DNA from 2 places in the Paenibacillus sp. 4624 genome. Region 1 is predicted to be linked to the other one. Evidence: riboswitches for the same ligand, from Rfam matches in the RefSeq annotation. Region 1 holds a riboswitch; the other holds the start of a gene.
What was found. Region 1 has a riboswitch for glycine ahead of sdaAB (L-serine ammonia-lyase, iron-sulfur-dependent subunit beta). Riboswitches for the same ligand answer to the same signal wherever they lie in the genome.
Positions count from the first base shown of each region.

Region 2: linked by a shared signal. The riboswitch ahead of gcvT (glycine cleavage system aminomethyltransferase GcvT) and the one ahead of sdaAB (L-serine ammonia-lyase, iron-sulfur-dependent subunit beta) in region 1 are both predicted to bind glycine.

Region 1 covers NZ_JBNDJR010000014.1:125,520-142,135, forward strand. The annotation lists gene ABIE27_RS26675 (hypothetical protein) at 1-164, shown strand, start outside; gene ABIE27_RS26680 (serine/threonine protein kinase) at 349-1,080, opposite strand; gene ABIE27_RS26685 (hypothetical protein) at 1,092-1,214, opposite strand; gene ABIE27_RS26690 (hypothetical protein) at 1,313-2,008, opposite strand; gene ABIE27_RS26695 (L-lactate dehydrogenase) at 2,588-3,541, shown strand; gene ABIE27_RS26700 (PAS domain-containing hybrid sensor histidine kinase/response regulator) at 3,709-6,417, opposite strand; gene ABIE27_RS26705 (ABC transporter permease) at 6,720-7,454, opposite strand; gene ABIE27_RS26710 (ABC transporter permease) at 7,456-8,172, opposite strand; gene ABIE27_RS26715 (ABC transporter ATP-binding protein) at 8,169-9,083, opposite strand; gene ABIE27_RS26720 (HAMP domain-containing sensor histidine kinase) at 9,181-10,767, opposite strand; gene ABIE27_RS26725 (response regulator transcription factor) at 10,764-11,447, opposite strand; gene ABIE27_RS26730 (alpha-glycosidase) at 11,810-13,564, shown strand; gene sdaAA (L-serine ammonia-lyase, iron-sulfur-dependent, subunit alpha) at 13,807-14,742, opposite strand; gene sdaAB (L-serine ammonia-lyase, iron-sulfur-dependent subunit beta) at 14,732-15,421, opposite strand; glycine riboswitch at 15,535-15,670, opposite strand; glycine riboswitch at 15,675-15,801, opposite strand; partial or broken gene ABIE27_RS26745 (collagen-like triple helix repeat-containing protein) at 15,933-16,616, opposite strand, start outside.
Region 2 covers NZ_JBNDJR010000001.1:90,325-106,940, reverse strand. The annotation lists gene ABIE27_RS00515 (helix-turn-helix domain-containing protein) at 1-1,265, opposite strand, end outside; gene ABIE27_RS00510 (endonuclease MutS2) at 1,813-3,834, shown strand; gene ABIE27_RS00505 (cysteine-rich CWC family protein) at 4,018-4,248, shown strand; gene ABIE27_RS00500 (mannitol-1-phosphate 5-dehydrogenase) at 4,540-5,685, opposite strand; gene ABIE27_RS00495 (PTS sugar transporter subunit IIA) at 5,682-6,116, opposite strand; gene ABIE27_RS00490 (BglG family transcription antiterminator) at 6,118-8,226, opposite strand; gene ABIE27_RS00485 (PTS mannitol transporter subunit IICB) at 8,293-9,756, opposite strand; gene gcvH (glycine cleavage system protein GcvH) at 10,199-10,591, opposite strand; glycine riboswitch at 10,938-11,060, shown strand; glycine riboswitch at 11,064-11,165, shown strand; gene gcvT (glycine cleavage system aminomethyltransferase GcvT) at 11,397-12,539, shown strand; gene gcvPA (aminomethyl-transferring glycine dehydrogenase subunit GcvPA) at 12,536-13,891, shown strand; gene gcvPB (aminomethyl-transferring glycine dehydrogenase subunit GcvPB) at 13,978-15,486, shown strand; gene ABIE27_RS00460 (disulfide oxidoreductase) at 15,592-15,966, opposite strand; gene ABIE27_RS00455 (SunS family peptide S-glycosyltransferase) at 15,981-16,616, opposite strand, start outside.

The sequences.
Region 1 (16,616 bases):
CTCACCACAAACGTTACAGTTCTTCCAACAGACGTTCCTATAAAAAATACAGCAGTTCCTCTGGCAAACGCGGCTACAAGCGCTATTCCTCATCCGATATGAAGTACAGGGATCAGCGCCATGGATCAGGGTATTACAAAAGCAGAAAGTATAGCTCCAGCTAAACGATACTGAACCTGCCCAATTTATATGCCCAATGAGCTATGGTCTAACTTTGCTCAACTCTGATTGAATCTGACTCTTAACCACCAGATATAACAAAGGGGTGTTCCATCGATACCGTACACACGGTCTTCGGAACACCCCTGCTTTTTATTTGATATGAACCCTTACTTCGCTCTTCTACTTCTACAGCAACGCTCTCAAACGATCCATCTCATGCTGTAACTCTTCCGTCCCGCCAACATAACCTGGGCGAAGCCCAAGCAATCGCTCCAGCATCTCATGCAGTTCAGGCGTAAGCCGAAGCTCTTCTTGCCAGCTGGCAGGAGTGCTGCCTACCTGCGGCTCATAGGCGGAGTACAGCATGAAAAGCAAAAAGTGACCGATATCCTGCAGATCCTGATCTGGTACAGCCGGTTCATCTTCAGGCTCAGGCACATCTTTCATTCGGCGTTTCAACTCTGGCAACAACGGCTCCCCCAAGCGTCTTGCCAGGCCAAAATCAATTAAATGCACTCGTCCCTCTCGTATAATGACGTTAGGGATTCGCACGTCGCCATGAATGAATCCCTGCTCATGTACATGAGCTACCGGAGCCAATAGCTGAGAAGCGAGTTCCACGCATTGACGCTCTGTATATTGCTGACCTTCTTCGAAGATCAATTGTTCCAGCGTCTGTCCGCAGACATACTCTGTCACCATATAATTCTGTCTTCGCACGTTAAAAGTATCCAAAAGCTTAGGAATTGCCGGGTGATACAGATGCTGTAATACATCCGTTTCCCTGTTCAGCAGCCTCGCAGCAAGCTTCCCCTTACTCGGTTTCGATTCCTTCAACGCGACTTCCCTTCCAGTCTGCTGATCCACGCACAGATAGGTCAGTCCATAACTCCCCATGCCTAGAAGCTCCCGTATCACATAACGATCTCCTACAACCGTTCCTTGCCGCCTAGGGCGATCTGTAAATAAACCGAGCAATCTTTGCCAGCTTCGCTCCAGCTCCACGTTGCCTCCCACGCCAGCTTCTGATGTCTGATCCGGTTTCCTGTCATGAGAAACGGCTGATCAGCGGCTGGACTTCATGTTGTATTGGAGCTAATTATAGCAGGCTATACATATGAAATCACGATCATCCATCATGCAGAATCACTTAGGCTTCTTTATGTTTCTTTGGCATCAAGCCAAATAACATGCGAAGCGAAGTGATTTTGGACTTTCGTTTACGTCCCTGATAACTGCGCAAATTCGTCACGAGTTCGCGGTCTCGTTCCTCCTCCAGCTTTTCGTTCATCCACTGACGTTGCTTCTCCATCTGTTCCTGAAGCGCAAGATGAGTCTCCGCCAGATGCTGGAGTGTCAGCTCCAGTTCATCCACCCGGTGCTGCAGCACCTGAACGCGATCTTCCTGTTCCTCCTTGGGTTCTACCGCACCGTAGGTGACCTCACTTACAAGCTGGCCGAGCCCTTCATAGGATCTCAATTGCCCATACTGATCCACTTCCAGCGGCGGTAACGGATTAGATCCAGATAAGACCGTACTGGCTACAGCACATTCCTGCTCTGTTTGCTCACGAATGGCTTGGACAGACTGCTGTTCTGTTTTCCCTTCTGCTGGAGACAGCACCGTAACCACCGCATCAGCCAGAGGCAGGTTATGCTCTCTAAGCTCAGTCATCAGACGTTCAATGCACTCGATATCATCGGATTTGAACAATCTGGATTTATTCGCAGAACGTTCGAAGCGGTATCCCTGCTCCTCAAGTGCTGCCGCATATTTACGAAGAGTACTGGCACCTATACCCAGGCTCTTGGCCGTTTCCGTCGTTGCTCCTACTTCTTCAATCATCATAAATTCCCTCCCGGTATGAAGTCTTTTGGGCTTGCAAAATAACGACTTTAGCGCTCCTGCAACGAACTGTCATCGGATCGGGTGACCTTTCTCTTACACTTTGTCTTGCACAACATTGGACTATGCACATGAAACATGAAACCTTAAACAACCCAAAACAACCTTCCTCATGTAACCCGCCAGTGCTTCTCTCTTTGCATGTCGGTAAGTATTCGTCAGTCTACTTGCAGAACCCTTTGACGGTTTAGTTCTGTTTCTAGGGATTCATAAGAACTTTTGTCAGGTATATATTTCGCATAAAATCTCCTTCATCCGACAAGCTACAGGAATGCTGTCGTGTCGAAAACAGTATATGAAAACGCCGTCTAAATTTCGGAGTGCATCGAATTGATGTCAATTTTGTTAACTCCACTACTCCAACACGCTCCCGCGACAGAGGGAATCATTGCTGTATCGCTTTCCCTTGTGTTATCTTATGTAACGTAGAATTGAATATCGGCATAAAATAAAGCACTATACTTAACATAACAATAATCAAGTAACGGATAAATCCAATGTAAACGGAGGCTGAAGGCAGTGTTAGGCAAATCAGGGAAAGTAGCAGTCATCGGGGCGGGTCTTGTAGGTTCAAGTTGTGCATATTCGATGATCAATCAATCGATATGCAGGGAGATTATGATGGTCGATCGGACGTATGACCGTGCTGTAGCACAGGCACTCGATTTTTCCCATTGCATGGACTTTACACATAACCGAACGAAAGTGTACGCGGGAACGTATGCCGATTGCGGCAGTATGGATGTCATTATTTTGACCGCAGGAGCCAATCCAAAGCCTGGACAGACAAGACTGGATGTTCTGGAGGAAGCAGAGTCCATTGCCAAAGATATCGTAGTTCCGATCATGAACAGTGGTTTTAACGGCATCTTTGTTGTCGCAGCCAACCCCGTGGACATTGTTACGTATATGGTATGGAAATTGTCCGGTTTGCCACGTGAGCGTGTTATCGGGACGGGGACTTCGATTGATTCTTCAAGGCTCAAAACACTGCTCTCCGAGGTATTCTCCATCGACCCGCGCAGCGTACACGGCTACGCACTCGGTGAGCACGGCGAGTCCCAATTCGTGGCCTGGTCACATGTTACCATCGGAGGCAAGCCTATTCTGCATATTTTGGATCAACACAAGGAACGGTTCAAACATCTGGATCTGGACGATATCGCCAAAAAAACGAAGGATGCGGGCTGGGAAATTTTTACCCGTAAAGGTTCGACCCAATTTGGCATCGGGAATGCACTTGCCCATATTACTCGCTCCATCCTGAATGACGAGCATAAAATTATTGCCGTATCCGCGATTCTCGATGGCGAATATGGACAGCGGAATGTTTGTGCAGGAGTCCCTGCAATCATCGGGGAAGGCGGCATTCAAGAGATTATCGAATTAAATCTCGATCAAGCAGAGGTTGAGAAATTCGAGCGTTCCTGTGAAATTTTGTCCGGTAATATTAACCGCCTAACCCTAGCCTGAGTCTCCGTAACTTCTGAATAACAACAGGTTTAATCCATGAGCTTGTTACAAAATAGAACACAAAAAACAACCTTCATTTCACCACACTGTGGAAATGAAGGTTGTTCTTCTACACTAAATTTTTAATCCGTTGGACTTAATCCAATGATAATCACATGCATATCCACTTAACTAGGCCCGATTCGCGGCTCATCAGACGGTCCCCATTGCTGGAGGACACGCTTCAATTCACTTAGCATCACCGGCTTGCTGATAAAGTCCCGCATGCCAATCTCCAGACAGGCCTCTTTATCTTCCCGCCTGGAATTGCCTGTTACGGCAATAATCGGAGGAATCCGATCCTGTGGAATTAACCGATGCAGCAAATTCGTAGCTTTGAGCCCGTCCATAACAGGCATATGAATATCCATCAGCACAATATCATAGGCATTCTGCGAGATGGCATCAATCGCCTCTACACCGTTAGTGCACACATCAGCCTCATAGCCCAGCTTCTCCAAATATTCCTGTAGAATCTTCCGGTTGACCGGATGATCTTCCGCTACGAGAATACGCATTGCCACCTTGTCACTTTGACGTGTGCGGTCATGCTGGAACTCACTTGCTGACTTTTCACCTGATGCTTCAACTCGCGTCGTCGGAATGGCAAACCGGAAAACGGAACCTTCTCCTTCGGTACTCTCCACACTAATGCTTCCACCCATAATTTCAACAAGTCTCTTGGAGATCACCAGCCCAAGTCCAGTACCGCCGTATTTGCGATTAATTACCGGATGTAGTTGCGAGAACGACTGGAACAGCTGATCCAGCTTGTCCGCAGGAATACCAATACCCGTATCCTCCACCGCAAAATCAAGGACAGTATCCTCAGGCTTGCTCCCCTTGATGATATCTACCGTGACATCAATACTTCCCTGATCTGTGAATTTCAGTGCGTTGCCCACAAGATTCACTAGAATCTGCCTTATTCGCATGGAATCTCCTGCCATATAATCGGGGATATTCGGATTCAGACGAAAACGAATATCCAGATGTTTCTCGTCTGCCCGCGGCTTGAACAGCTCCGCGACCTGCTCCAGCATCTTGCGCAGCGAGAACGGCTCGTAGGCCAGGGCCATTTTACCCGACTCCAGCTTACTGAAGTCCAGAATATCATTCAGGATGTTCAGCAGTGCATCGCCGCTCTCTTGAATGATCTGAGCATACTCCCTCTGCTCCTCTGACAAGTCTGTACCCACCAATAGCTCGGTCATTCCTACAATGCCGTTCATGGGTGTCCGGATTTCGTGGCTGACGAGCGAAAGAAATTCGGACTTGGCCTGTGCAGCCAGCTCAGCCGTTTCCTTGGCGCGAACAATTTCACGTTCACCGGTAACGTCATTAAAGACAACTACCGCACCACGAATCTGACCTTCATCAATAATCGGAGTAACCTGATATTGGACGAGGAAACTGCTCCCGTCTTTTCGCCAGAACACATCCTCCGTCACTGAACGCGCATGACCATCGAGCACCGTCATATGAATCGGACATTCTTCTTTTGGAAAATAACTTCCGTCTGCACGGGTGTGATGGATAATCGGGTGTGAACTTTTGCCAATGAATTCATGTGCTTCATAACCAAACATGGATGCCGCCGCCGGATTCATGAACATCGTAATACCATCCGCATCGAGGCCGTAGATTCCTTCGGTAACGGTATTGAGAATCAACTCATGCTGCTTGCTCAGCTCCTGAATACGCTCTGTGTATTCCTTGCGCTCCGTAATATCCGATACTATACCGTAAGCACCCACCATTTCGTTATCTACAATGATGGGCACATTGGTTACTGAAACTTCGATCTTTCGGCCACTGGAACTCACAACACGAGACTCATAGTATTGGGCTTGCCCCTGCTTCACAAGCTCAAAACAGGCTTCACCTTTGTGCATTTCTCTTTTATCCAAATTCGACAGAAAGGACTGCCCGATCAGCTTGCTGCGCGGGATATCAAGCATCTGCACCATATTACTGTTCACTGCACTATAGTTCCCTTCCAGATCGAGGGAGTATACCGCAGCCGGATTATATTCAAACAATGACTTGTAACGTTCACGACTCTCGCGGAGACGTCTGTCAGCATCCATCTGCTGGGTAATATCCCTGCTGATGCTGACAATTTGCGTTATCTTGCCAAGCTCGCCAGCCACGGGTTTCGCCAATGTCTCCATCCAGATGTAGTGACCATCCTTGTGCAGCACCCTCATCTTGCACCCATTACCAATATTCGAAATGGGCAAAGGGTCAGGATAATCCCCCGGGTAACAGTAAGATTTAAATGATTTTCCTGTGACTTCCTCCGGCTCATAACCAAGCAGTGTACGAACAGATGGAGACACATACAGGAGTTCGCCATCTATGGCACAGGTTGTAATCAGATCTTGTGCATGCTCGGCCAGCACCTGATACTTCTCCTGTGTCTCCTGCAGTTCCTGCTCGATGATAACCTTGTCCGTGACATCCTTGGCAATTCCGTAGATGCCGACGACCTCATCACCTTCTGTTATTGGTATATAGGTCACCTGTGCATGTTTCACAGTACCATCTTTATGATAAAACGCCATCGATTCACTGACTGAATGTCCAGCCAGCACTTCTTCAATGAATTGTACTCGTCTCTTTTCACTTTCAGGCGGGCTGATGCGATCCCGACTCACCCCTGCAAGCTCTCCAATTTTGTAGCCGGATAACCGTTCAAAGGAAGGGTTAGCATCCATATGATTCCCTTCAACGTCCATCACATAGATGGCATCCGGGTGGTTAAAAAACAATGATCGGTAAGAGCTACCCTCAGAAATAATTCGTTTCAGGGTTTCCGTTTTATTACGCTCCAAAGGCTTACCCCTCTTTTCTCAGCCAAAATCTTCTTTTCACACTGCATATACGCCACTTCTGGCTGTAACAGGCTTACCCTCGAATAACCATGTTCGACTGACTAGAAACAGCTTTTTTTATTTTACCAGATTCTCGTCTCATTTTGCTTATCAAATAGGATAAAATTCACATCACTGGGCATGCAAAAGATGGAATTATATCTTTATCGCATAATATAAAAAAACTGAGACTGTCTGCATACCAAATCATTGGATGCGCAGCCTCAGGAAGGTTCATTTGTTATTCTCATCGTACTTAAGCTTTATACTTCCTTCTTCGAAAAATAAATCATGCCAATCGCAATAAACAACGCGGCGCTCCCCCCAACTACGGTCAAAAGTGTACCGAGCGGAACATTGAATGCACCGAACCCTGTGCCCTCGATGGGAAGCATCAGAATCATCGGCTGTGCCCATGGATAATATGGCCCATACGTTGCGGAGTTTGCAACCAAAATATTAGGTATCGTTAGCGCAAAATTCAAGGCAAGCGGCGCGGCGAAGCTGCTCCAGATCAGAGACACAAACATCTGTAATGCCGCCAGCGGGATACATGCCAGAAGTCCAAGCAGCATTTTGCTGACAAGGAATCCCCAAGGTACCGGGGTTGCCATGCCATGGATTAACCCTGTCAATACGATACTTCCGAATAGAAGCAACTGTGTACCAGCCAGGAGCAGTAACACAATCGTGAATTTGCCTAAATACACACCTGTACGTGTAAGTGGCAAAACCAAGAGTTGTTTCCATCCGCCCCCTGCATGTTCAAAACGACATACAAATGAGGTGAATACACCTGTTAGCATCGGTAACAAAAGCATACCATGAATCATCACCATGGCTGACATCAATGCTCTCCAGTCACCCGATGGGGAAGACAGCAGACCAATGAGCAGTGCGATTAACGGACTGATCAGAACCAAAAGCGAGATCGGCGATTTTGCCATTTTCAAACGTTCCGCAGATAAGATACGAAAATAGGTTGCTGCAAAATTCATATCAGGCCACATCCTTCCGGCTGAAGTGTATCATACCTGTCAGCAGAATGATGATTGCTAAACCTGCACCCATTCCTGCGTATAGGTACGCGTTAGGCGCACTCCAAGCCATTTGTGCCCAAGCAAGTGGAAAATGTGGAGAGATGCTGAGTGAAAACATACCGGTGATGGCAAGAATAATGCCGAATGTAACCGGTAGCGCCTGATTTTTGGATACCAGCGTAAACCATAATTCAATGGACAATACAGGCAGTGCGCCTGCAAGCGGCATAAGCCCCAGCTTCAGCGCCTGTGCCCACGGTATATCTTTGGCATCGAAACCAAGCACAAGCCCCAGTCCAACAACCCCCGCGGTTAACAACAGACATGATATCATTAGCAGCACACAAGCCAGCAGAAACTTTGCAAGATAAACGGCTGGTCTTTTAATCGGCATCGCCAAAAGTTGCTTCCACGACCCCTGCTCATGCTCTATTCCAGCTATCATCGAACTCAGAATGGTCGCACCCAGCATTAAAGCGAGTGGCACAAAAACAATTACGTTACCCAGCAGACCTCCCCACAAATTATCGGCATACTGCTCTTTCAGATAATCCAGTCGTAATCCGAAATTCAAAGCCTGCATGGCCGTTAACCCGATTGGGGCAAGAAACACCAGAAACCAGATGCCTTTGCCACGAATTTTAAGCCAGTCGGCTGACAATGCACGTCCTGTCATAGCGAAGCCCCCTCGCCAATGACACGCATGAAGAGATCCTCCAAAGACTGTCTCTGTTCTTCGACCCGGTATACATCATGATCCTGTTCAATTAAACGACGCACCAGCAGTGCAACTGCGCTGTTATCCATGTAGGGGAAGGTAAGCTCAGCACCCTGCCTCTGACCAAATTGCCCCTGCTCACGAGCAAGCTTCATGGCTGCCTCCGGTTCCGACACCGTAAGCCTGATTGAGCTGCCTGTCTGACTATGCAGACTTGCCATCGTATCCTGCATCACCATTTTGCCATCTCGTATAATGCCGACACGGCTCGCCATCTGCTCGACTTCACTCAGCAAGTGACTGGATACAAGAACAGTGATGCCATGCTCCAGCGGCATACGTTTGATGAGTTCCCGAATCTCCTGAATCCCCGCTGGGTCAAGTCCGTTCGTTGGCTCATCCAGAATAAGCAATTCCGGTTCACCGAGCAGCGCGCTGGCAATACCCAAACGCTGTTTCATGCCAAGGGAATACCCTTTTACATTTCGTTTAGCATCTTTCGTCAGATCAACAATAGATAACACTTCCGCAATCCTTGACTTGGGTACATTGATGATGCGACGCAGCACCTCAAGATTCTCTACCGCATTCAGATGACCATAATACGAGGGGTACTCTACCAAAGAACCTACGCGACGCAAAATGTCCATACGGTCCTTACGAATATCTTTGTCGAAGACCCTGATGACCCCTTTGGTCGGTTTGATCAAGCCAAGAAGCATGCGGATCGTTGTTGTTTTGCCGGCACCGTTGGGACCAAGGAAGCCGTAGATATCTCCCTTTTTAATATGAAGATCAAGTTCACGAACCGCCGCGCGGTCCTTGTATGTTTTCCATAAATTCGCTGTTTGAATAATATTTTCGCTCATTCATCATCACCTCGGAACTATCGTAACCCTCCAAGGTTAAAGCAAGCGTACGTCCAAGGTTAAGTTTAGTTTAAAAAGAAACCTCTTCTCCCTGCGTTCAAACTTCCCGATCATTCTCTTTGCCGCTGTATAGATAGGTGCGGACACCCGCATCCGAGCTATCTACCCGCTTCCGCAAACCCATCTCACGAATCAGCAAATCGACAATGGACAAGCCAAGTCCTGTGCCCTTCGTACCCGAATCCGGTTGAATCCCCGGCCCGCGATCCTCGATCACTACGGCAGTTCGGCCCTGAATCTGCTCCGTGAAAATGCGAATATACTTTCCGCTCGCCGCATGACGAACTACATTTTGGAACAGATTATCCAGCACACGCCGTAGCCCTTGCGCATCTACATCCCAGATTAGCGGAGTTTCAGGCAGATCGATATCGATCTCAAACTCTTCCTTCTCCCACACCGGATACCATGAAGCAGCAGCTTCTCTTATCATACGCAGTGCATCCTTCTGCTCCAGTTTTAAAGTGTATCTTCCACTAGTCAGCAGATTATACGTGAGCAAATTGTCGATCAGTTCACCAAGATCCTGTATCTTGCCTTCCATCCGACTCAGTGCCCGCACGCCTTGCTCACTTAGGTTTTCTTTATGCAGTGCATGCATATGTCCGCGAATTACCGTCAACGGTGTTCTCAGGTCATGTGATAAACCTGCCACCAGCCGTTTGCGAAGCTGCTCCTCTTCCCGCTCACGCTGGAGGCTATCCGTTAACTGATATACCATCTGGTTAAAGGATTCCTCCAAATGTCCAATTTCATCCGATCTGTTAATGTCCACTGGAAGCGGTATGCCCTCCTTGCTCGGGGTAACCATGGCAGATTGCAAGTGAATCAGTCGTTTGCGAATTTTAGCAAAGAACAGAACGGACATCACAATAAAGATCACAAACACAATCAGCATCACTGCTCCAAAATAGATGAATTCTAATAGCCCGTTATTGGTGAGGTTTTGAATGAGCTCACGAGGGACTTCAATCACCATAAACCCTTGTCCCTTATTCACATTTCCTCCGCCAATAAAAGAAACCACGGTTAGAGGATCGCGATAGAAGGCTTGCTTCATAAACTGAACCGCATCATTTGGTGTCCATATTGCCGGGATTCGAGTCTCTGCTTTTTCTCCAGTTGCCAATGACCACTTCAGAATGACATCTGTATTTAAAGACTCCGGCTCCCCTTCCGAGGTGACTGAAGGATTTAATGACTTAGATTTTAGTACCTCCGCCTCTTCACCACCAAGCACTAACATCGTTCTGCCTGCCGCATCTACACGATACATAGCTGATTTAGGGTATTTCTCCTGCAGTTCTTTCATCCGTTTATCTATGATTTGGTCAGAAGCCCCGCCCAGTTTTTTGGATTCCATGGCCCACAGTTCGGTAATTTGGTCAGCGTTTCCGTAAGGCGCTTCTTCACTAGAGCTTACGTTATTGATGACCACAATAAAAGCCGTTGCTACCAGCGGCACCACAACAGGTACAAACAGTACCGCTGCCAAAATCAGAAGCATGTATCTGGACATCAGAGATCGCCCAAACTTTATTTTGGGACGGATAGGCTGTTCTGTTTTACTGCCTCTGTTCAGTTCAGACTTTCTTAACTTCCGTTCTCTAATCCACTTCATCATGGTTTCTTCACGCGATAGCCAACACCGCGTACCGTCTGAATAATGACAGGATTGGCCGGATCAAGTTCCAACTTCTCGCGCAGATGCCGGATGTGCACCATCAACGTTTTGTCCCCATCCAGATAAGACTCGTTCCAAACCGCCTCATAGATCTGTTCTTTGGTGCGGATCATGCCCATATGCCGAAGTAAATAAGCGAAGATGTGGAACTGTTTACCCGATAAAATAATCTCTTCCCCTGTCTGTTCATTGACGATCCGGTTATCCCGCTCATAGATCGACAGATGATCCAGTTTAAGTACCGCTTCACTTGAAGCTACCGCTCCTGCCTTCCGCAGTTGAACCTCAATTCGCGCTGCAAGCTCGTCCGGATGAAACGGTTTGGTCACGTAATCATCGGCAAAATCAAGTCCATGCAACTTGTCATCAATGGATGTTCTGGCCGAGAGCATGACGATGGGCACAGCAGGATATTCTTTTTTTAATCGCTGGCCTACCGTAAATCCGTCCAACCCTGGCAACATGACATCCAGGATGACTAGGGCGCAGTCTGCCACTGCCTCGGTGGCCCCTTCACCACTCCCAAGCCAAACGACCTCATATCCACGCTCCTCCAAGTCTTCTCTCACCCATGTTGCGATTTCCGTATCGTCCTCAATGTATAACAGTTTGGTTTTCATCTATGTACTCGTTTCCTTTCCATCCTCATTGGGTTAATGATATACCTGGGCAGCATTACTTATCTATATGAATTTTATGCCCTTTAATTTTGAATGGGCGAGCTTTCGCACCAGATTAAATTCAAGCCCGAATGCACAAGCTACAATGTTCGTTGTCTAGGTTTCAGTGCATTCCATGTCACTCGTTTGGAGCCAGTCCCCTCTGTTCATACCCTATTATAACGCAATCTGCAGTCACGTAATATGAAGCTATACCATTGAGCATGATGTCTACATACCACCTGTACTACTAGCATATTTAATCTACATTAAATTAATTGGTTTCTGCTTACTTCATTCATATCGGACAGGAGGAATTACATATGCTGCTTGAAGCCATCTTTCACCAACCGAAACGAAACTGGGCCTATGCCTATGATCAGGATACGATTCGTCTGCGTCTGCGTGCCAAAAAGAATGATCTCACCGAGGTGTATGCTCTGACTGGAGACAAATACGCGTGGGAGGAAACAAGAGATATGGTTCCTCTGACCAAATTGACGTCAGACTCTATGTTTGACTACTACGAGGGGGAAGTGAAACCTCCGTATCATCGATTGAAGTATGCTTTTTTGCTCAAAAGTGGAAAAGAACACATCTGGATGACCGAGACGGATTTCCAAGAGGAGGAGCCGGATGATCCAGGCCGCATGTTCCAATTCCCGTATCTTCATGCCGGAGCTGTATTCACACCCCCAGCGTGGGTGAAAGATGCTGTGTTTTATCAGATTTTCCCCGAGCGGTTTGCCAATGGCAACCCGGATATCAATCCCGAAGAGGTTGAACCTTGGGGTGGTGAACCCACACCCTTTAATTTCTTTGGCGGTGACCTGCAGGGCGTAATCGACCACCTCGATTACCTCAGTGAATTGGGCATTAATGCGATTTATTTCACGCCAATTTTTGAAGCCACAACCAATCATAAATATGATACCGAAGACTATCTGCGTGTAGACCGCCATTTCGGTGATGCTGACACGGTGAAGCGTCTGGTGAAGTTGTGTCATGAACGTGGTATTCGTGTGCTGCTGGATGCCGTGTTTAATCATTCTGGTAAAACGTTTGCTCCTTTTGTTGACGTACAAAAGCATGGTGCTCAGTCCAAATACAAGGACTGGTTTCACGTACATGAATTCCCGTTGGACGTGAAGGATGGCATTCCAACTTATGAGACATTTGGCTTTGAACCTCATATGCCCAAATTGAATACAGAGAATCCAGATGTGAAGGCCTACTTGCTCGAAGTAGCCGAATATTGGATCAAGGAAGTTGGTACGGACGGCTGGCGTCTTGATGTGGCTGATGAAGTGGATAATGCTTTCTGGAGAGATTTTAGACGAGTTGTTAAAGCGGCCAACCCGGATGCCTATATATTGGGTGAGATATGGAATGAATCTTCTTCCTGGCTGCAAGGTGACCAGTTCGATGCCGCCATGAACTATCCGTTCACCGCTGCCGTCAATCATTTCTTTGTGGAAGATAAGATGCACGCGGAACAATTCGCGAGTGCCCTTGGCCGCCAGCTATCCCGCTACCCACTTCAAGCGAGCGAGGTGGCATTCAACTTGCTCGACAGTCATGACACCCCGCGCCTGCTCACCTTGTGTGAGGGCGATCAACGCAAGATGAAGCTGGCTGCCTTGTTCCAGTTCAGTTATATGGGAGCCCCATGTATCTATTATGGTGACGAGATTGGGCTCGACGGCGAACATGATCCGGGATGCCGCAAATGCATGGAGTGGGACGAAGCGAAGCAGGATCGGGAGCTACTTCACTTTTATCAAAAGTTGATTGCTCTGCGCCATGCTCATCCTGCACTGCGTGCAGCAGGAACCATTCGTTTCCTGCAAGCTCAGGAAGGCGGCAGCCAGCTTGTGATGGAGCGGCAAAGTGACGAGGAACGCATCCTCATTCTGTTCAACCGTTCTGAGGAAACGGCCATCGTTGAACTGGACGCAGGGGAGCAGCCTTGGACGGAACTGTTTGAGGGCAACCATCGCACCGCTCTGGAAGACGGTATGCTTGCGATTGAACTGCCTGCTTACGGATATGCCGTGATTCGCACAGAAATAAAGTAGATGGAATTTTGAAACTCACCATAACTAACTGCCTTCTCCAATTATGATGGGTTGATTGCTATCTGGCTGGTTTAGGCACACTGAACAAACAAGCGTCTCGCATAACCTGAGCAAACCAGGTTCGCGGACGCTTGTTTGTTATGATGGAAAAACGACTTAGCATGCTCTATTACTACTTGTTGATCGGGTCCTGGTTGTATGCTCCTGAGCTATCTGACCTATCCTGTATATGATCCGACTTGCTATTCTGCCTCTGAGCCTGTTTGTGATGTTTCGGATGTCTCATCCGGCACTCGTTTGGCTTTGGGTTTCGCCAGCTTCTCCATCATCTTGCGGCCTGTAGGTGTCTGAGCGAGCCCACCTTGTGCTGTCTCGCGGTGACGACTTGGCATCGCACTGCCTACCTCCAACATAACGTCGATGACTTCGTCAGACGGAATGGCACTGCGTACACCAGCAAGTGCCATATCTGCGGCAGCCAGTGCAGTAACGGCACCGAGTCCATTGCGAACGATGCATGGAATCTCTACAAGGCCAGCAACCGGATCACAGATGAGGCCTAGTGTATTTTTCAAAGCCAATCCTACAGCATGCACCACCTGCTCTGGTGTTCCTCCGCGAAGCTCTACCATCGCGCCGGCAGCCATGCCGATCGCCGAACCTACCTCCGCCTGACAACCGCCCTCAGCCCCAGAGATAAATGAATTGTTGGCAATTACGTAACCGATAGCTCCGGCGCAAAACAATCCATTCACCAGATGTTCATCCGTCCAGCCAAATCGTTCTTGGGAGCTGATAAATACACCAGGAATGATGCCACAGGAGCCCGCTGTTGGCGTAGCCACGATCCGTCCCATAGAGGCATTCACTTCCGATACACATAACGCATAGGCCATGGCAAGGGCTGAAGCATCGCCAGAGCATGTTTCACCTTGGCGAATATATTCGGCCATCTTCTTCCCATCCCCACCCGTCAGTCCGCTACGTGAGGTGGTATCTTCTGTAAGTCCTTTGCGTACCGCTTCTTTCATCACCTGATAGTACTCCGACATCTGCTTTACCACGTCTGTTTCGGGTGTATTGGTCTCCTGTACCTGCTCTTCAATCATCAACTGTGCAATTGTTTTGGACTCCGCAGTGCAGATGGTGTTCAATTCATGTAGATGTTTAAACCGCATCCGAATCACCCCCTCTCTTCAGATCAATCACACGAATGTCCAGCATATGATCCAAAGAACGCAACTTGTTCAACGTGTCTTCACTCGGTGGTGCATCCATCTCCATTGCTGTTAGTGCCTCACCATCACGAGCCTTTCGATCCACTTGCATATAGCCGATATTCACTCCGGATGAGCTAATGGCGGAGGTCACGGATGCCAGCACACCTGCTTTATCAGCATGACGCAACACAAGTGTTGGAAACTCTCCACTGATCTGTACGCGAAAATCATTTAACGCATGTACAGACACACTGCCGCCGCCGATGGAAGCACCTACTAATGAGCATTCCCGTTCTCCGTGCCATAATTCAATCTTCACTGTATTTGGATGAGGCGCTGGCAGACCGCTGGTGTAAAATTCAACCTCCATGCCCGCTTCGGCCGCATATTGCTCTGCATCAGGGATGCGCGGATCATCCGTGACATAATCGAGCAAACCGCCAATGAGCGCCAGATCCGTCCCGTGCCCTTGATAGGTATCCGCAAATGAACCGTATAACGTGAGCCGCGCACGATCCGGTGTGCATCCCAGCCATTGACGTGCAATCCGGCCCAGCCTTGCAGCACCCGCTGTATGTGAACTTGACGGTCCCGTCATCGACGGGCCAATAATTGAAAAAACATCTTTAAATCGCACTTTTAACCCTCCAATTGGTTTTGTCATCAACATCTGGACAAGACCCACCACAATGTTCCTGATTTACTGAATGATGACATTAAAAAAGGACAGAAGAAGGCCGTTAGCCCTCCCTCTGTCCTTGATACCTGAGAGTTTCATGATCACAGCAATCGGGAGAACGAGGTCAAGTGCGTTTCAGTACAAGACGGTTCTCCAAGCTAAGAATCATATACCCCTTGGGTGGCGCATGTTGCGCACTCTCCAGAGCTGCGTCCAACGACGGTACATTTACCTGAGAGATTGACCACTGCGCCGGGTGCGCAGGAGCTTGCTCCTTCGGTGCCTGAACATCACGCCAATAATGCCTGGCACGTTCAAGTCTCTCCCGCTCGTTATCATTCGCTGTTATATCATTTAATTCTAGTGAAGTATTGAACGCTGAATTTACGAACCATGTATAAGATTAGAGTAATGTACAGTATCGGATATGTCAACAAAGGTGACCCGTATCATAAAACGGACGCTCATTTTAACTGAATGCAATGGCATTGATATTTCTCACTTGTGCTGAAGCACTTGTGACACTTGTAGTTGTAACAAACGAAATGCTTATAGTATAAACGTTGGTTGTTGTAGAAGTCGCTGTATCTACATAAGTGTTGGAAGAAAGGAAATTTAACGTTCCCGCAGCATTCCCCGTTCTGGAGAGCAACAGTTGGTTAATCAACACTCCGTTCACTCTGAGGTTAATATTATATGCAATACTCCAGTTGGACCCCACAACTATTGAAATTTGTGTACTGTTATCAATTTTCACTCTCTGGCCTGTCACGACAGGTACATTGAGTGTCTGAATTGTCGTTTCAGCCACTAACGAAAGAGCTAATGATGATGTCTGACTGTCAGCAAACAAAGAGGAGCTCGCTGGCGCAGAAGCCGCTGTAGATCCTGTTGCACCCGTAGCACCTGTGACTCCCGTTGCTCCTGTTGCTCCGGTTATACCTGTCGCTCCTGTGCCACCAGTGGCTCCGGTCGCCCCCGTCACACCTGTTGTTCCCGTCACTCCCGTGACTCCGGTTATACCTGTCGCTCCTGTGCCACCAGTGGCTCCGGTCGCCCCCGTTACACCTGTTGTTCCCGTCAGTCCTGTAGCTCCAGTCACACCGGTTGCTCCAGTCACACCGGTTGCTCCTGTTTCACCAGTTAATCCGGT
Region 2 (16,616 bases), on a different contig from region 1:
AGATGTGACCATCCGGTGGGGAAATCATACAATTCGCCCTGATATCTGAAATCTTCTTCCGATATTTTGCCTGTCAGCAGTTTGGTCATAAAAAACTCCTGAAGATGCACATGCTGCCCCTTCATCTGCTCACGCATCGTTTTCTCAGAACTAAACAGTGTAGACAAACGTTCCTCAATATAAATAAATTCATCCTGACGACGTCCTGCAGGAGGAAGCGGAGAATCCAGCCCTTTTGTAAATTGCAGCAGTCTAGAGATTGGCGAGTACATGCGCCGGCTACCATAGATGGCCACAAGCCCGGTCACCAATAACATAATTAACGTCGCCACCCCGGTCACCACTGCAATCTTTTGCGACTGAGCTGTAATCTGTCCGAGCGATACGACCGACACGTATAACCAGCCATTTAGAGGTGACTGCCTGTAGCTGACGGCTACAGGTTTACCTTCTACTTCGGCACTGAAAAATCCTTGGGGTTCCCCCGTCGTCTGAACCTTTTCCTGAATATCTTTGTTCAGCACATCGTATTTATTTGCATAATTCGTATCATTCAAAAAATACCTCTGATCCTTGTCCAGAACATACAGATCACCTGAATTCGGATTCCGGCTCAAAAAGCTGCTCAGCTCCGCATCCGCAATATCAATGACAAGAAATCCTTTTGGTTTCACGTTTGTGGGCACCATCGGAATTTTAAAAACCATGCTGACTACATTATCCGAAGAGATCAAGGTAGGTGCCTGTTCCGTTAAGGCCTCACCCATGCCTGCTGATACAGGGACACTCTCTTTCGATGAACTTTTGTTTTGAGTCACCCAGAATAAACTATTGGTGTATGTAAGATAGGTTCCGATTCGATCTTTAATGCTGAAATCACCCAGTTTACCAAAAGAACGCATCGATACGACCCAGTCCTGTTCCAGATTTACGAGGTAAGCCTGATCAATACTTGTAACCACCTGCAGATTGTTAAAACCGGATGTCAAATCACGAATTTCTTGAAATTCGCTGCTATTCAGCGGTTGCTTCATTGCCCGCAGCACCAATGGTGAATTGACGTACTGGATTGAGGACAGTTGTAAACTGCGTAATACTTGTTCCACTCGCATCTGAGTCTGATGTAGTATCTGAAGATTGCTCTCGCGCACTTTCTGTTCGATATCACGCGAAGCAATCGTATACGAGACGGAACCAATCACTATGACCGGCAAAGCCCCAAGAATCATCGTAAAGCAGAGCAGACGCAGTAGATATTTAGGCAAGAAGAGCATCTCCCTTTTATAAAATCGCTTACATTGGTTTAAATTACTATTGTTATTTTAAAACCCATTCATAATCAAGTCCACATCTTTTATTCAGAATTGTTGACTTGAAGTGTTTTCCAGTTTATATTACTTGTATATTCCTCAGGTCGAAGGAGAGATTTTGATGTCGGTGAGCGTTCTTAACTAATCAAGTTTCATATTCAGGAGTTTGGCTTTTCATGACACTTTTGCCGTCAAGGCATACGTGTGTTTCATGATGCGTCAGAACCCTGTACTTAGTTAAGAACAGCGGAAATCAAACATCGCCTCCGGGATTGCCTATGTCCGGGTCTATTTCCGCGCTGTGTTCAGCGCGGATTTTTTGGTTAGACCTTATACGGACTTTGCTTTCCCATACGTTCAGGGCGGAGAATGACGTTTGTTCATTCTCCGCCCTTTTTGTGTTTTCCATGAGGAATATTTTTTGAATATAGGCACACAAAAACATTTTACATGAAGGAGAGATTTAGACGTGAATATTAATATCAACAATAATGACGCTAGCATGACAGCAAATATCAAGAGTTCAAACGAGCAAACCCTAACCACTCTTGGCTTCCATCATATTCAAAAAAATATTGCAGACTGTGCCCTTTCCTATCTGGGCAAACGTTATGCCAAGGAACTCAAACCGATGACTGATGTCCATCTGATTCAGATGCGCTTGGACGAAACTGCGGAGGCCACAGCTCTTGTCCGTTTTGGAGCGAGCGTACCCATCCCTTCGCTGGAGGGAATGGAGACCATTATCAATCTGCTTGGCACGGGATATCTGTTCAGTGAACGTGATTTCAGTCATCTCGCGCAATTTCTACACAGCTGCACACAACTAATGAAGTATATGGAGAGTAAATCCGGCATCGCTCCCATCGTAAGTCGTTATGCCTCCTCTATGATGCTTATGGAATCCTTACGAAGTGAGATCGAACGCTGTATCCACAGCGGTCGAATTCAGGATCAAGCGAGCAAGGAACTCGTAAGAATTCGCAAGAAAATCAACGTAAATGAGGAACGCATGAAGCGCAAGCTGGATTCACTGGTTAGCAAACACCGTTCGATCATGCAGGAGCAGGTCGTGAGCCAGCGTAATGGAAAAACCGTACTGCCAATCAAAAAAGAGTTCCGCAAACAGGTTAAAGGCAGCGTGCTCGACGAATCGGGTAGCGGCCAAACCGTGTATATCGAACCAGCCGAGCTGTCAGGACTGCAGATGGAACTCTCTTCACTGCAAGCCGAGGAATCTCGGGAAGAGATGAAAATCCTCGGAGACTTGACTTCTCTGGCCGAATCGTACAGCCGAGAAATTGCCTTAAATACAGAAACCGTTGGTGTTTTGGACTTCCTGTTCGCCAAAGCAAAATATGCATCGGCTATAGATGGGCGATCCGTACGCGTTAATAGCAACGGTAAAGTTAAACTGCAACGAGCGAGGCATCCCTTGATGGGGCCGTCCATGGTCCCGCTTGATTTTTCCATCGGATACACATACTCGTCCCTTATCATTACTGGCCCGAATACAGGCGGCAAAACCGTTGCACTCAAAACATTGGGGCTGCTCACTCTCATGATGCAATCTGGACTGCTTGTTCCTGTGGATGAGAGAGGTGAAATGGCTGTATACGAACAGATCGCAGTGGATATCGGCGATGGTCAGAGTCTTGAACAGGCACTCAGCACGTTCTCAGCACATATTCGGAATATGATTACTATTCTGAAGCAGGCGAATCCTTCCACGCTTGTACTGATTGACGAGATGGCGTCAGGCACAGATCCTGGAGAGGGCGTAGGACTTTCCATTGCCATGCTGGAGGAATTGCATCACCGGGGAGCAACCGTGGTGGCTACAACACATTTTGGGGAAATTAAACATTTTGCCTCAGCCACATCTGGATTTGAAAATGCACGCATGGAGTTTGACACCGTATCTCTCCAACCTCTGTATCGACTTCGGATCGGAGAAGCCGGTGAAAGTTATGCATATTCCATTGCGCTGAAGCTGGGCATGCCCGAGCATATCATCGATCGTTCCAAATCTGTTGTGGGTGAAGCTCTCACGAAGAACAAGATGCAAGATGTTGCAGAAGAACCGCAATCACAAACAGATGGTGAACTTCACACTACCGTGCCTGTCTCTATGGAACACAATGGATCTATAGAACATGATGCACATAAGTCCGTCCCAAGTGAGACTATCTCTTCAAACGATAGGTCTCCCGTCTCCGATCCGGCACCGGCACCAATACGTGCTTTTCGTAAAGGGGACCGTGTCTATGCAGCCTATCTGGATCAGGCAGGCATAGTAAGTGAAGAAGAGGATAACCACGGACAGATCGGAGTCATGATTCGAGGACGCAAACTAAAAATTCATAAGAAACGCCTGCGTCTGCACATTTCTGCTGATGAGTTGTATCCAGACAATTATGATCTCGACATTGTGCTGGAAAGCAAAGAAAACCGTAAAAAACGCAAACTTATGGGACGCAAACATGTCGAGGGATTACAAATTGAGCTGCCACCGGAAGAATGAAGGCTCGCCCTACAACGAAAAACAAACCGCGTATACGTTACACTCATACGAATTACTTACGGTGCAGATGGAGTAAGTCATTATTATAAAAGGCGGGTGCATAACTAATGTATTTGTTATACTAAAATCAACAAAAGGTCACTGCCCTGATTGCAAAACCATGAAAAAGGGGGGAGATAAGCAGTGTCTGATCAACAAGACAGCACTCCTAGCCAAACGCTCAATGCGCTGATATGTCCACTTTGCGGGGAAAGAAATGCTTGTGCCTATGCTGAAGGTAAACCACATTCGGAATGTTGGTGCGGCCATGTTTCCTTCCCCGAAGGTGTGTTTGAACGCATTCCAGCCGAGCAACGCGGCAAATCATGCATTTGTCAACGATGTTTGAAGAATGATGTACGTGAGCATGAGTAACTCTTTTGCTATAACCAGCTCTTATTCGCTAAAGCGATATGAAGAGCCGATTGTTAACTGGATCGAAAAATAAAAGAAACCATTCCCTCTCAAATGGAACTGCATCATGAATTTGAAGGGATGGTTTCTTTATATTCGGACTTAAGTTCGTTATTACGATTTGGCATCTATATTTTCATCTATATTTCTGTATAAACAGATAGATAAACTTACTAACGTCCCAGCCTTAGTGGATCCACGCTGAGCTTTCAATACACTTTGCCAGAATTCGATTACTGTTATACAAACCGATTACATCTGATTGTACTGCTTGACTGCTTCCACCAGTACCGGATGGTTCTCATCCATACCAGTATAGTGTGATAGTGCAGCTGCGACGCCTTTTTCACGGATCATGCTTTGCAGCTCGACCGCTTCAGGATCATCAGGCACATCAAACTTGCAGGCCGCCGCCATGCCCATGGCGAGATGTGTCACCGGCATGTCGTCTTCACGCGCCAGAAGCGCCGGGCGAACGAGACGATCATTCGGGGAGAGCTTGCGCAGGGGCGAGCGCCCCACACGGGTTACCTCGTCGGTCAGATAAGAATTAACAAACCGCCCCAGAATTTTTACAATATACTGCTCATGCTCTTCCGGGTTGAAGCCAAAGCGTTTTACCAGCACCTGACCCGTTTCCTGCAATGCCCCGTATACAACGGATTTCACCTTTTCATCGGCAATGGCCTTCTGAATGGTATCATATCCGTGCACATAGCCGATGTATGCGGCTACGCAGTGTCCCGTATTGACGGTAAACAGCTTCCGCTCAATGTACGGTTCCAGATCATCCACATAAACGACACCATCCATTGGTTGGAAAGCAGGTGCCATCTGCGAGCGATCTATAACCCACTCGTAAAAAGGCTCTACCTGAACATGCAACAGGTCTTCATGATTCTGGATGGGTACAATTCGGTCTACGGCTGAATTCGGAAAGTAAACATATTCATCAGCAAATGCACGAGCCTTCTCGTCCAGCAGAGCATATACATGCTCTTTCAGCTGCGCGCTTCCGCCGATTGCATTTTCACAAGCAATAATATGAAGCGGCTTTTGCACAGAACCTGCACGTCTTCTCTGCTCCAGACCTTCTGCGATTCCGGGTGCAATATGCTTTAGCACACCTACACCAACTGCGGTTGTAACCAGATCAGCATCCGCCACGGCCTTAGCAACCGTCTGCAACTCTCGCCCATCAATCGCTGTTACTCCGGTTACGGTCTCTTGATCTTTGCTTTCATTGGCAAGTTCTACGGTGTACTCCCCACGCTCCCGAAGAGCATTCACCAATTCCTGATTTACATCCGAGAACGTCACTTCATATCCGGCACGGGACAGAATCAAGCCAATAAATCCGCGTCCGATGTTACCTGCGCCAAAGTGGAGGGCCTTCATAGCTCCATTTCACTTTCTAGAATGGTGATTACTTCCTCAGCGGTTTTCGCATAGCGCAGTGCTTCCATATTTTCTTCCTCGGCACAGATCACCGCAATGCTCGTTAAAATCTCCATATGTTCGCCGCCCTGTGCCGCGATGCCAATGACCATATAAGCTTTTTCCTCTCCAAAATCGACCCCTTGCGGGAACTGAATCACCGAGATTCCGGTGGAGAGAATGAACGCTTTGGACTCTTTTGTACCATGCGGAATAGCCAGCCCATTGCCGACGTAAGTGGATACAATCTCTTCACGTTCAATCATTTTGTCAATGTAATCCGCAGTAATATGGCCTGCATCCTTCAAAATCTGTCCTGCCATACGAATCGCTTCATATTTATCCTGAGCCGTAGCGTTCATGATGACTTTGTCTTGTGTTAACATACTCATGTTATATACCTCCGATTTCATTTTTACTACGATAGAATCCAACCAATTCACGGGACAGGTAATGGATGATTTCATCCCTGTTTCCTTTGCCCAGCAGTGTAATCATCTCTTCTTGCAGAAGCAGTGCACTAATCTCGCTGAGTACCTCCAGACTTTCCTTGGACAACTCCTTTGGCCCCAGCATCAGCAATACATGACTGACACCTTCCGGATCCTCCACTGTTCGAAGCAGAGGTTCCTCAAGTTGAAAAAGACTGATGGACGGCTTGTAGATACTCTCGCTCCGTGTATGGAAAAGAGCGAGCTGAGTCCCCGGAATCTTTTGACTCCCCATCGATTCACGAACCTCAAGTAACTTGGCAACCTCGCCCGGGTCTTTCAATATGCCTGAGCGATGTGCAACCTTACACATCTCAAGCACACTTTGAGCAAAATCAAGATGAGTGTTATCCATCGCATGTACCTGGAACTTACCGATAATCCGTACAATTTCAAGCAGCGTTGCTTCCATTCCGTCCGCATCGGAGATTCTACGAGTGGTTGTCTCATTGCCCATGTCGCGGGATTTGCGATGCTGCCGCTGTAACGTTGTGGTTTTGATAAAATGCCGTAGACTTTCACTTTCCTCCGCTGTCAATAGCGGACTGACCTTGTAATACTGATCTTCCTCCATTGGCAAATCGACCGTAGACAACACCAGATCATATTCTTCGGTTGGCATTCGCGCGGCTTCGTACCAAGAGACGCTGTCTATAATCTGAATCTCTGGAAACTCCTTGGATAAACGACTGGATAGCATGCGCGAGGAGCCAATGCCACTGTTACATACAACGATGGCTCGAATATCTTGCTTTAACGCCCGCAATCGTTCTATGGATGCACCAAAGTGCATGACAAGAAAACCGATCTCCTCATCCGGAACTTCTGCCCCGGGCCATGCCTGTAACACGGACTTTTTCACTTGTTCGAAAAGGGTGTCATAATCCTTGCGAATCTGCTGTAGCAGTGGATTACGTATCATCTGATGCCCCTCAAGTCGCTCCATAACCGGCACCATATGTCCAATTAATCCTTCGCGCAGCAAGCGGTCTTCATGAAAGTCATAACCTGTTCTTTCCTGCATCTGGTCCGTAAGCGAATGCACTCTGTCCATCAGAATCAGATCATCGATCGGGAGCAGGCGTGAAGAATGAATCTGTTGCTCTGTCTCCGTAAGCAATTGGTGAAAATAAGCTTGCTCTTCATCCGGGAAGCCGACTCCAAGCTGTGAGGATAGAACACTGCAAAGGCGCGAAGCCATGAAAACTGGCACTCTCTCTTCATGTTGCTCCGCCACGGTTCCAGTGCCTGCAATCGTTCTTATCCCTGAGGAAGAACGTTCTATATTAAAACCTTTACGTATCCGAACCACAGCTGCCGATAACTGAATGAGCAGTTTCATGTACTGCCGTTCAGGTATTTTTTCAAGCCATTCGATATCCGGTTGCCATAATGCATTTTCAATGGTAAGTACGTCGCTATGACCGATCATACTGAGCAACTTTTGATTAACGATGGAGCCCCCTTGCTCAGGCTGTCTGCCAAAGAGATCCGACTCATCCAGTACTTCCAAAGCAAGCGCTGCAATGGCTCTGCGATGAATCGCTTCACTTCCGGTAATTTTCACACCATAGCCTCGCCTTCGAACAAGCTTCAGACCCGCCTGCCGAATGCGTGATTCCAGATCATCCAGATCGTTGGTGACCGTCGAAACGGTCACTTTCAGATCCGAAGCGAGAGCGAGCAGTTTGACCGGCTCAGCTTCATCCAGCAGGATGCAAAGCATGAAGAGCTTACGCTCTTCAGGCGTAAACTCTACATATTCATTACCCTCCAGTTTCTGGCGTAATGCACTGAGGTCATCTGAACCGGAATCAATGCGTATTCCGGTTCCCGACTTTTTTTCGAGGCGCATACCGAGTGGTTCAAGCCACTGCTCGATCATCAGCAGCTCACGATGCACGGTACGTGTACTCACTTTTACTTCAACGGCAATTTCACCCGCCGTGACTTCATGGGGATGCTCCAACAGGAATTCCACGATTTCACGTTGTCTTTTCGTAATACTCATATCTCAGCCTCCGGCTCTGGGAAAACGGCTGCCCTTGTTTGAAGATGGTTCGCAGTCTGCCCCCGTTTACTTCAAACGTTCAACAAGTGCGTCGTATTCCGGGCTTTTTAGGAAGTTGTCAATGGATATATGCTCTGCATTAGGTGCTACTGAACGTGCACGATCCGTTAGTGTTTTTTGCGTAATCACAACGTCTGCGTCTTGCGGAATTTCACTAATCGCCGTGTTAGTTACAGCAACGTCAATTCCTTCGGCTTTCATTTTTTTGCGCAGAATCGAAGCACCCATTGCACTGGAACCCATACCTGCATCGCAGGAGAAAACAATCTTTTTCACATCTGCTTTTGCCTTGGATGCAACGGAACTTGCGATATCTGCCGCTCTGTTCGCTTCCTGGTTATCCGCTGTGATGGCTGCATTTGCTGTATTGCCTTGGCTCTTCATATCTTTCATTCGGCTGGAGGCCGCTTCCAGATCTTCTTCCTTCTGTTTACCGGTTTTGAGTAGTAGAGAGGCAATCAGGAAGGAAACCACCGCTGCCACAATAACCCCTGCAAGCATCGGGATATATCCGCCTTTAGGTGTCAACAGGAAATAGGCAATGATACTGCCTGGTGATGGTGCCGAAACCAGTCCTGCGCCAGTTAGCATGAACGTTAACGTACCCGCTACACCGCCTGCAATGGCTGCCAGAATCAGAATCGGTCTCATCAGGATGTACGGGAAGTAAATCTCATGAATCCCGCCGAAGAAATGAATGACCACCGCACCAGGTGCAGAAGATTTTGCTACTCCACGTCCGAAGAAACAGTAAGCGAGCAAAATACCCAGTCCCGGTCCCGGGTTAGACTCAAGCATGTAAAGAACGGATTTGCCTAGTTCTCTTGCCTGATCTGTTGCGATTGGTGTTAAAATCCCGTGGTTAATGGCATTGTTCAGGAACAGTACTTTACCCGGTTCAATAATCAGATTGACAAGTGGCAGCAATCCCAGGTTCATCAAACCCTGTACGCCGGCAGACAACACTTTGCTGATGGCCTCAACTGCCGGCCCGATACCTAGCAAAGCAAAGATGCCCAAAATACCACCGATGATTCCTGCCGAGAAATTGTTGACCAGCATCTCAAAACCGGCTCTGATCTTGCCCTCAATGGATTTATCAAACTTCTTGATCACCCAAGCACCGAAAGGCCCCGCAATCATGGCTCCGAGGAACATTGGAATATCCGTTCCGACAATGACACCGATGGTCATAATCGCCCCGACGACACCCCCACGTGTGCCATGCACCATCGTACCCCCGGTATAACCGATCAGCAGCGGCAGCAAATAAGTAATCATCGGACCTACAAGCTGCTCTATTGTCGCATTCGGAAACCATCCTGTTTTGATAAACATCGCTGTAATTAATCCCCAAGCAATAAATGCCCCCATATTAGGCATGACCATACCGCTCAGGAATCGTCCGAAGCGTTGCACACCAACACGTAACCCACCTTTGGAATTGGATGTTTGATCCAAATTACTCATTGGTTTATCCTCCTTGAATCAAGTCATTATTTCGTATGAAAGGGGTATCATCGATCCCCTGCTGTAATCCTAAGCGAGAAACCCTTCCTCTTCAATCAAATGAAAGCGTACTTTCGTCATGAACAATGATGACAACATTGGATTATGTAATCGCTTTTAATCAGGAATATATGCTCAATCCGTTGATACACAAGGTTTTTCTTGCCTATGACTTTGTTCATATACAATATGCAGAGCAATAGAATAGCTTGGTCCTTTTGAATTTTTTTTATTCATGATTTTATGTCACTCCTACTTAACCCCCTCCATTATGCGCAAAAAAACAGCAAAAAACCTGCACAAGCTCCATAGCTCACGCAGGTTTAAAGAACAAGATTTTTATATTCAAGTGGGATTACACATATGTCAATAAGTACAAATCAACTAAACGATCCATTCTTTCCTACTCTTCGGTATGTTTAAGATATGCATCCGCATTCAGCAATGTGGATAATGCAGCTGTTACATCACCATCGACACGGATTTCGATCATCCAGCCTTCTTCATAAGGAGAGCTATTCACCAGTTCTGGCGAGTCCTGCAAAGCTTCATTCACTGCAACAATGGTGCCGCTGACGGGTGAGAACAGATCAGACACCGTTTTGACGGATTCAATCGTACCGATGCTGTCTTCTGCTTTTACACTGGCTTCAAGATCAGGCAATTCTACAAACACAATGTCACCCAGCTGATGCTGTGCGAACTCGGTAATGCCAATACGTACGGTATCCTCCCCTACGGTTTGCACCCATTCGTGCTCTTTACTGTACAGGAAATCATTTCTCAATTCGCTCATCGATATCCGCCTCGCTTTTCATTAATGAGTGCATGCGTTCTTTGACCTTCACCTTTTTCCCAAACAATAGCGTATGATATTTCAGATTCAAATGTCAAGTTAGCTCACAGTTTATTTCAATTTCGAGATCTCAACGTGTGTAACCTCACACTACTCTTTCTGCATATAATGGTGAATATTAGAATAGTAAGCGCACTCTTTTAAAATAAACGAACATTAATGAATAATCAGTATTAAATATTCGTATTTCACACAATTTCAATGATATCGTTCTTGACATCAGGAGTGGATTCACGTTTTAATGAGAAGAGCAACTGAAGTTAATTGGACTACGTATGAACCGCGGATGAATGTAAAGGGAGAGATTGCCCGCACACCCGGTTTGGGGATGTGCATGGGGCGGCGCCGAAGGAGTAAACCACCGACAAGCGGGGGTGAATCTCTCAGGCAAAAGGACTTTTACAGGACGCAACTCTGGAGAGCATCTAATCGTCCACTTCGGGACGTTATGATCACCCAAGGGGAAACCTGTCTGAATAAACGGCGGGGTAACTCTCAGGTACAAGGGACAGAGCCTAAGAATACAGCGTGCTACTTGGCATGCCGGTTCTTTGGCCTGTCCTTTTCCTTTTTCCCAAAAAATGAATTGCAGGTTCTAGAATCGTACTGAACATAACAAATGAAAAAATGTAAAATGGTTGGCTATTGACTCTTGATGACTAAAATGATTTAAGCATTAATTACTTGGCTCACAGATCCATGTTTCTATACTTGGCCTACTAACGGTCTATGATGAGGTGATCCGATGTCTGATTTGTTAAGAACACCACTCTTTCCCCTATATGCGCAATATGAAGGTGTACGTTGCATTGATTTTGGCGGTTGGGAGTTGCCCGTGCAGTTTAGTGGGATTCAAAAGGAACATGAAGCCGTGCGCGAGCGCGCCGGGCTGTTTGATGTATCCCATATGGGTGAATTCACTGTAACGGGTGAACAGGCGGAAGCCTTTTTACAACACATGATGACCAACGACGTGACCGCAATTGTACCAGGTCAGGCACAATACACGCTGATGTGTTATCCCGATGGCGGTGTAGTTGATGATCTGCTGATCTACAAGCTGGCGGAGCAACAATACATGCTGGTCGTTAATGCCTCTAATATCGACAAGGATTGGGCTTGGTTGCAGGAGCACATTATACCGGGCGTGAACATGACCAATGATTCCGAGCAAACGGCACTGCTTGCGCTACAAGGCCCCCTGTCGGTTGATATTTTGGCTAAGGTTATAGATACGAACGTGGATGCGGGCGCTATTGAACCTTTCCGCTTCGTACAGCATGCCGAGGTATGCGGAGTAAAGCTGCTACTGTCGCGCACCGGATATACAGGTGAAGATGGCTTTGAACTGTATGTTGCAGCAGATCAGGCGGCTCTCGTATGGAACGGGCTGATGGAAGCCGGTGCTGATGTAGGCCTCGTTCCAGCAGGACTCGGTGCGCGTGATACACTGCGATTCGAAGCGAAGCTGCCTTTGTACGGTCAGGAGCTGTCACCAACCATCTCTCCGCTGGAGGCAGGACTTGGCATGTTTGTGAAATTAAATACCGGACCTTTTATCGGACATCAAGCTTTGTTGCAACAAAAAAATGACGGCCCTGCCCGCAAGCTGATCGGCATCGAAGTGCTGGAGCGCGGCATTCCGCGGCCACATTACCCGATCTATGCGGACGGCGTTCAGATCGGTGAAGTGACAACCGGTACACAGTCGCCGACCTTGAAACGTAATCTGGGGCTTGCCTTGATTGACAGCAAGTATACTGCACTGGGTACACCACTGGAGATTGAGATTCGTGGGAAAAAGCTAAAAGCCGAGGTCGTCAAGACTCCTTTTCATAAACGGACACGTACGTTAAAGACACCTATCCAAGGAGCTGAGCAAGCATGAGCAAGCACCGCTACATCCCCATGACAGAACAAGACCAGAGCGCAATGCTGGCCACGATCGGCGTGGATACGCTTGAAGATTTATTCAAAGATATCCCGAAGGAGATTCGTTATCAGGGCGAGTTGCCTGTCTCCTCCAAGCTGGACGAATACGCATTAACACGCCATATGTCGAAACAAGCTGGCTCCAATGCCAACTTTGAGACACATGCCAGTTTCCTTGGCGCAGGCATCTATGACCATCACATCCCTTCTGTCATCAACCATGTCATTTCCCGTTCGGAGTTTTATACGGCTTACACCCCTTATCAGCCTGAGATCAGCCAAGGAGAATTACAAGCCATCTTCGAATTTCAGTCGTATATTTGCGAGTTGACAGGTATGGCGGTAGCCAATGCGAGTATGTATGACGGTGCGACAGCTTTTGCGGAAGCAGGCAATCTTGCCGCCGCAGCTACCCGTCGCAAACAGCTTATCGTATCTCGCACCGTTCACCCTGAAGCCCGTCAAGTATTGCAGGCGTACGCACATGGCCTGAGTCTGGAGATTGTAGAGATTGGTTATAAAGATGGGGTTACCGATTGGGATGCGCTGCAAGCAGCCATTTCGGACGATACTGCGGCGGTTATGATTCAAAGCCCGAACTTCTTTGGTGCCGTGGAAAATGTAAAACAGGCTGCCGACCTTGTGCACACGCACAAAGGACTGCTCGTGGTGAGCGCCAACCCGCTGTCGCTAGGTTTGCTGGAAGCCCCAGGCAAGCTGGGAGCCGACATCGTTGTAGGCGATGCGCAGCCCCTCGGAATCGCCGCTTCGCTCGGCGGACCCACTTGCGGATACTTCGCCGTATCCCAGGCTCACATGCGCCGGATTCCTGGTCGAATCGTCGGTCAGACGACCGATCGCAACGGCAAACGCGGCTTCGTGCTGACGCTGCAAGCACGTGAACAACATATTCGCCGCGAAAAAGCGACATCTAACATCTGTTCAAATCAGGCGTTGTTAGCACTTAGTGCTTCCGTCTATATGTCTACCATGGGAAGACAGGGCATGATTGATGTTGCTGATCTGAACTTGCAAAAGAGTCATTACGCTCTAAATACGTTAAAAGCCATTCCTGGGGTTAGACTCACTTTTAATGCCCCTACGTTTAACGAGTTCGTTATCCAGCTCCCTGAAGGAACCGATGTGGATGCTCTTCAGCTGAAACTGCTGGATGCAGGATTCATCGGCGGTTACGAACTCGGACGTGATTATCCAGAACTTGCTGGACATATGCTCATTGCTGTTACCGAGCGACGCAGCAAAGAAGAGATGGATGAATTCGCACGTGTATTGGAGGGATCGCTGTGACTCAGGAAACGACTACAAAAGCAAACATTGCGGGTACTTCACCGGAAACATCTAACCTCCATCAGTCAGTCAATCAGCAGACTGGAATGGATTCTCAAGCCCAAGGAACCTCAACCATTACGCAACTTACACCATCCGTTGCTCCCGAACAAACTCTGATTTTTGAGTTGAGCAGTCCTGGACGTGTGGCCTATTCCTTGCCGGAATGTGATGTTCCCCGTCAGGATGCAGACACGTTGATTCCCCGGGAAATGCTGCGCTCGGAAGCGGCAGCGTTGCCGGAAGTATTCGAGGTTGATGTTATTCGTCACTACACGGCATTATCCCGCCGCAACTTCGGGGTAGATAACGGCTTTTATCCGCTCGGTTCCTGTACGATGAAATACAATCCAAAGATTAATGAAGATGTAGCACGTTACAACGGCTTTGCCAAAATCCATCCATATCAGCATGAATCCAGTCTTCAAGGTGCTCTCGAACTGCTCCATACCTTGCAAAATGATCTTTCAGGTCTGACAGGTATGGATGCCGTAACCCTGCAGCCTGCTGCCGGAGCACACGGGGAATGGACCGGACTTATGATGATTCGAGCTTATCACGAAAGCCGTGGCGAACTGCGTACCAAGGTTATCGTACCGGATTCATCTCATGGCACGAACCCGGCCAGCGCAACCGTGGCCGGATTCGAAACGGTGACAATCCCGTCGCGGACGGACGGTTTGGTGGATCTGGATGCCCTCCGTGCAGCAGTCGGCTCAGATACCGCAGCACTCATGCTGACGAATCCGAATACGCTCGGGTTGTTTGAAAAGGATATTCAAGAGATTGCGTCCATCGTGCACGAAGCTGGCGGATTGTTGTATTATGACGGAGCCAACTCGAATGCCATTATGGGCATTACACGTCCGGGAGATATGGGCTTTGATGTGGTGCATCTGAACTTGCATAAAACGATGAGCACGCCTCACGGTGGTGGTGGCCCTGGTGCTGGACCTGTCGGTGTGAAGAGCCGCCTGATCCCGTTCTTACCTAAACCGATGGTTGTTCAAAATGATCAAGGCATGTACGCTCTGGATTACGAAGGAGATCAATCGATCGGTCGGGTCAAAGCCTATTATGGCAACTTCGGTATTCTTGTTCGTGCTTATGCTTATATCCGCACTTATGGACCAGAAGGGCTTCGCCGTGTATCCGAATGCGCTGTGCTGAATGCCAATTATATGATGGCTCGCCTGGCACCTCATTACGAGATTCCGTATCCGGGTGTATGCAAACATGAATTTGTTATGTCAGGCCGCGGCCTGAAACAGTATGGTGTGCGCACGCTGGATGTGGCAAAGCGCCTGCTGGATTTTGGTTATCACCCGCCAACCATCTACTTCCCGCTTAATGTGGAAGAGTGCATTATGATTGAGCCAACGGAAACCGAGAGCAAAGAAACGCTGGACGGATTTATTGATACAATGATCCGTATTGCCAAGGAAGCAGAAGAAACACCGGAATTGGTGCTCAATGCTCCGTACGGCACACCGGTAACTCGTCTCGATGAAACGACCGCAGCACGTAAACCTGTATTAAACTGTGCTTGTAGCTAAATAAGAGAATAAAAAAACAGCAACGAAATTATCCAGATGACGGAAAAGTCGTTGCTGTTTTAGTTTTAATTGATACACTTAAATGGTTATTTCACAATTTCCTCACTAGGATTTGACTTTATCCTTTATAAAAGAGCTTATAAATATTAATATGAACGCTATCAATGACATTAGTGGGATTGTAAGAAAGTTGAAATATTCCACATGGACTTGATCGCAAGAAACGGTACCAAATCCACACGATGTACTTTTCACCACACTTAGTTGAATAAGGTAGTGGTAACCCGCGATAATTATGCCAATTGCTGAAAAACAACGAGTGTAATATTTAAGATATGGATCATTTTTTATTGCACCAATTACGATAATTAACGGTAGAGGATACATTAGGATTCTTTGATACCAGCATAACTTGCAAGGAATTAACCCTGCAATCTCACTAAAGTACAAACTTCCAAGCATTGCTACTAAAGAAACCAAGAAACTTACTGGAATCAACGTTCTTCCTCCTTCAGAGTGCTTAACCAATCGTTTATTTCATTTAACATATTTGAGAAGATGATTTTTTTGTCCTCACTTCTTATTTCATGATTTATTTTGTTAGCCTCATCCCAATTATTCATTAGCCACATTATATTAGTTAATATCAGTCTAATATGGTCTTTGGTAGAGTTAATATAGCTATACTTTGTATTATCCTGTAAAGACTCTTTAACATAGTTAGCCAACTTTGCAGTGCGTACAGTTATGTCCTGTAGAACAAGCACGGCTCTGTAGTAGTCAACATCAACACAATTTGGCGAGATTTGTTCTAACAAATCTACATACTTACTCAATTGTGAGTAGGAATTAGTTCTAATTGATAAATCACACAAAAACAATATAGCTTCCGGTAAATATCTTTTATACTCTGAAGATTCGTATCTTCTAATAGCTTCTATAAGAATAGACTTTACCTCTTCGATATTTAAGTTATTCTGAGTATGATAAACTTCCTTTGCTAGAAAGTATAACCATTTAGGATGTCCAGGCTCATCTTCTAGCATCATTTGAGTTAGTCTCAAATTTCGGTTTGTTTTATCGTTCATATTGACCTTTAGAGGATCATAACCATCATGATGAACTAGAAT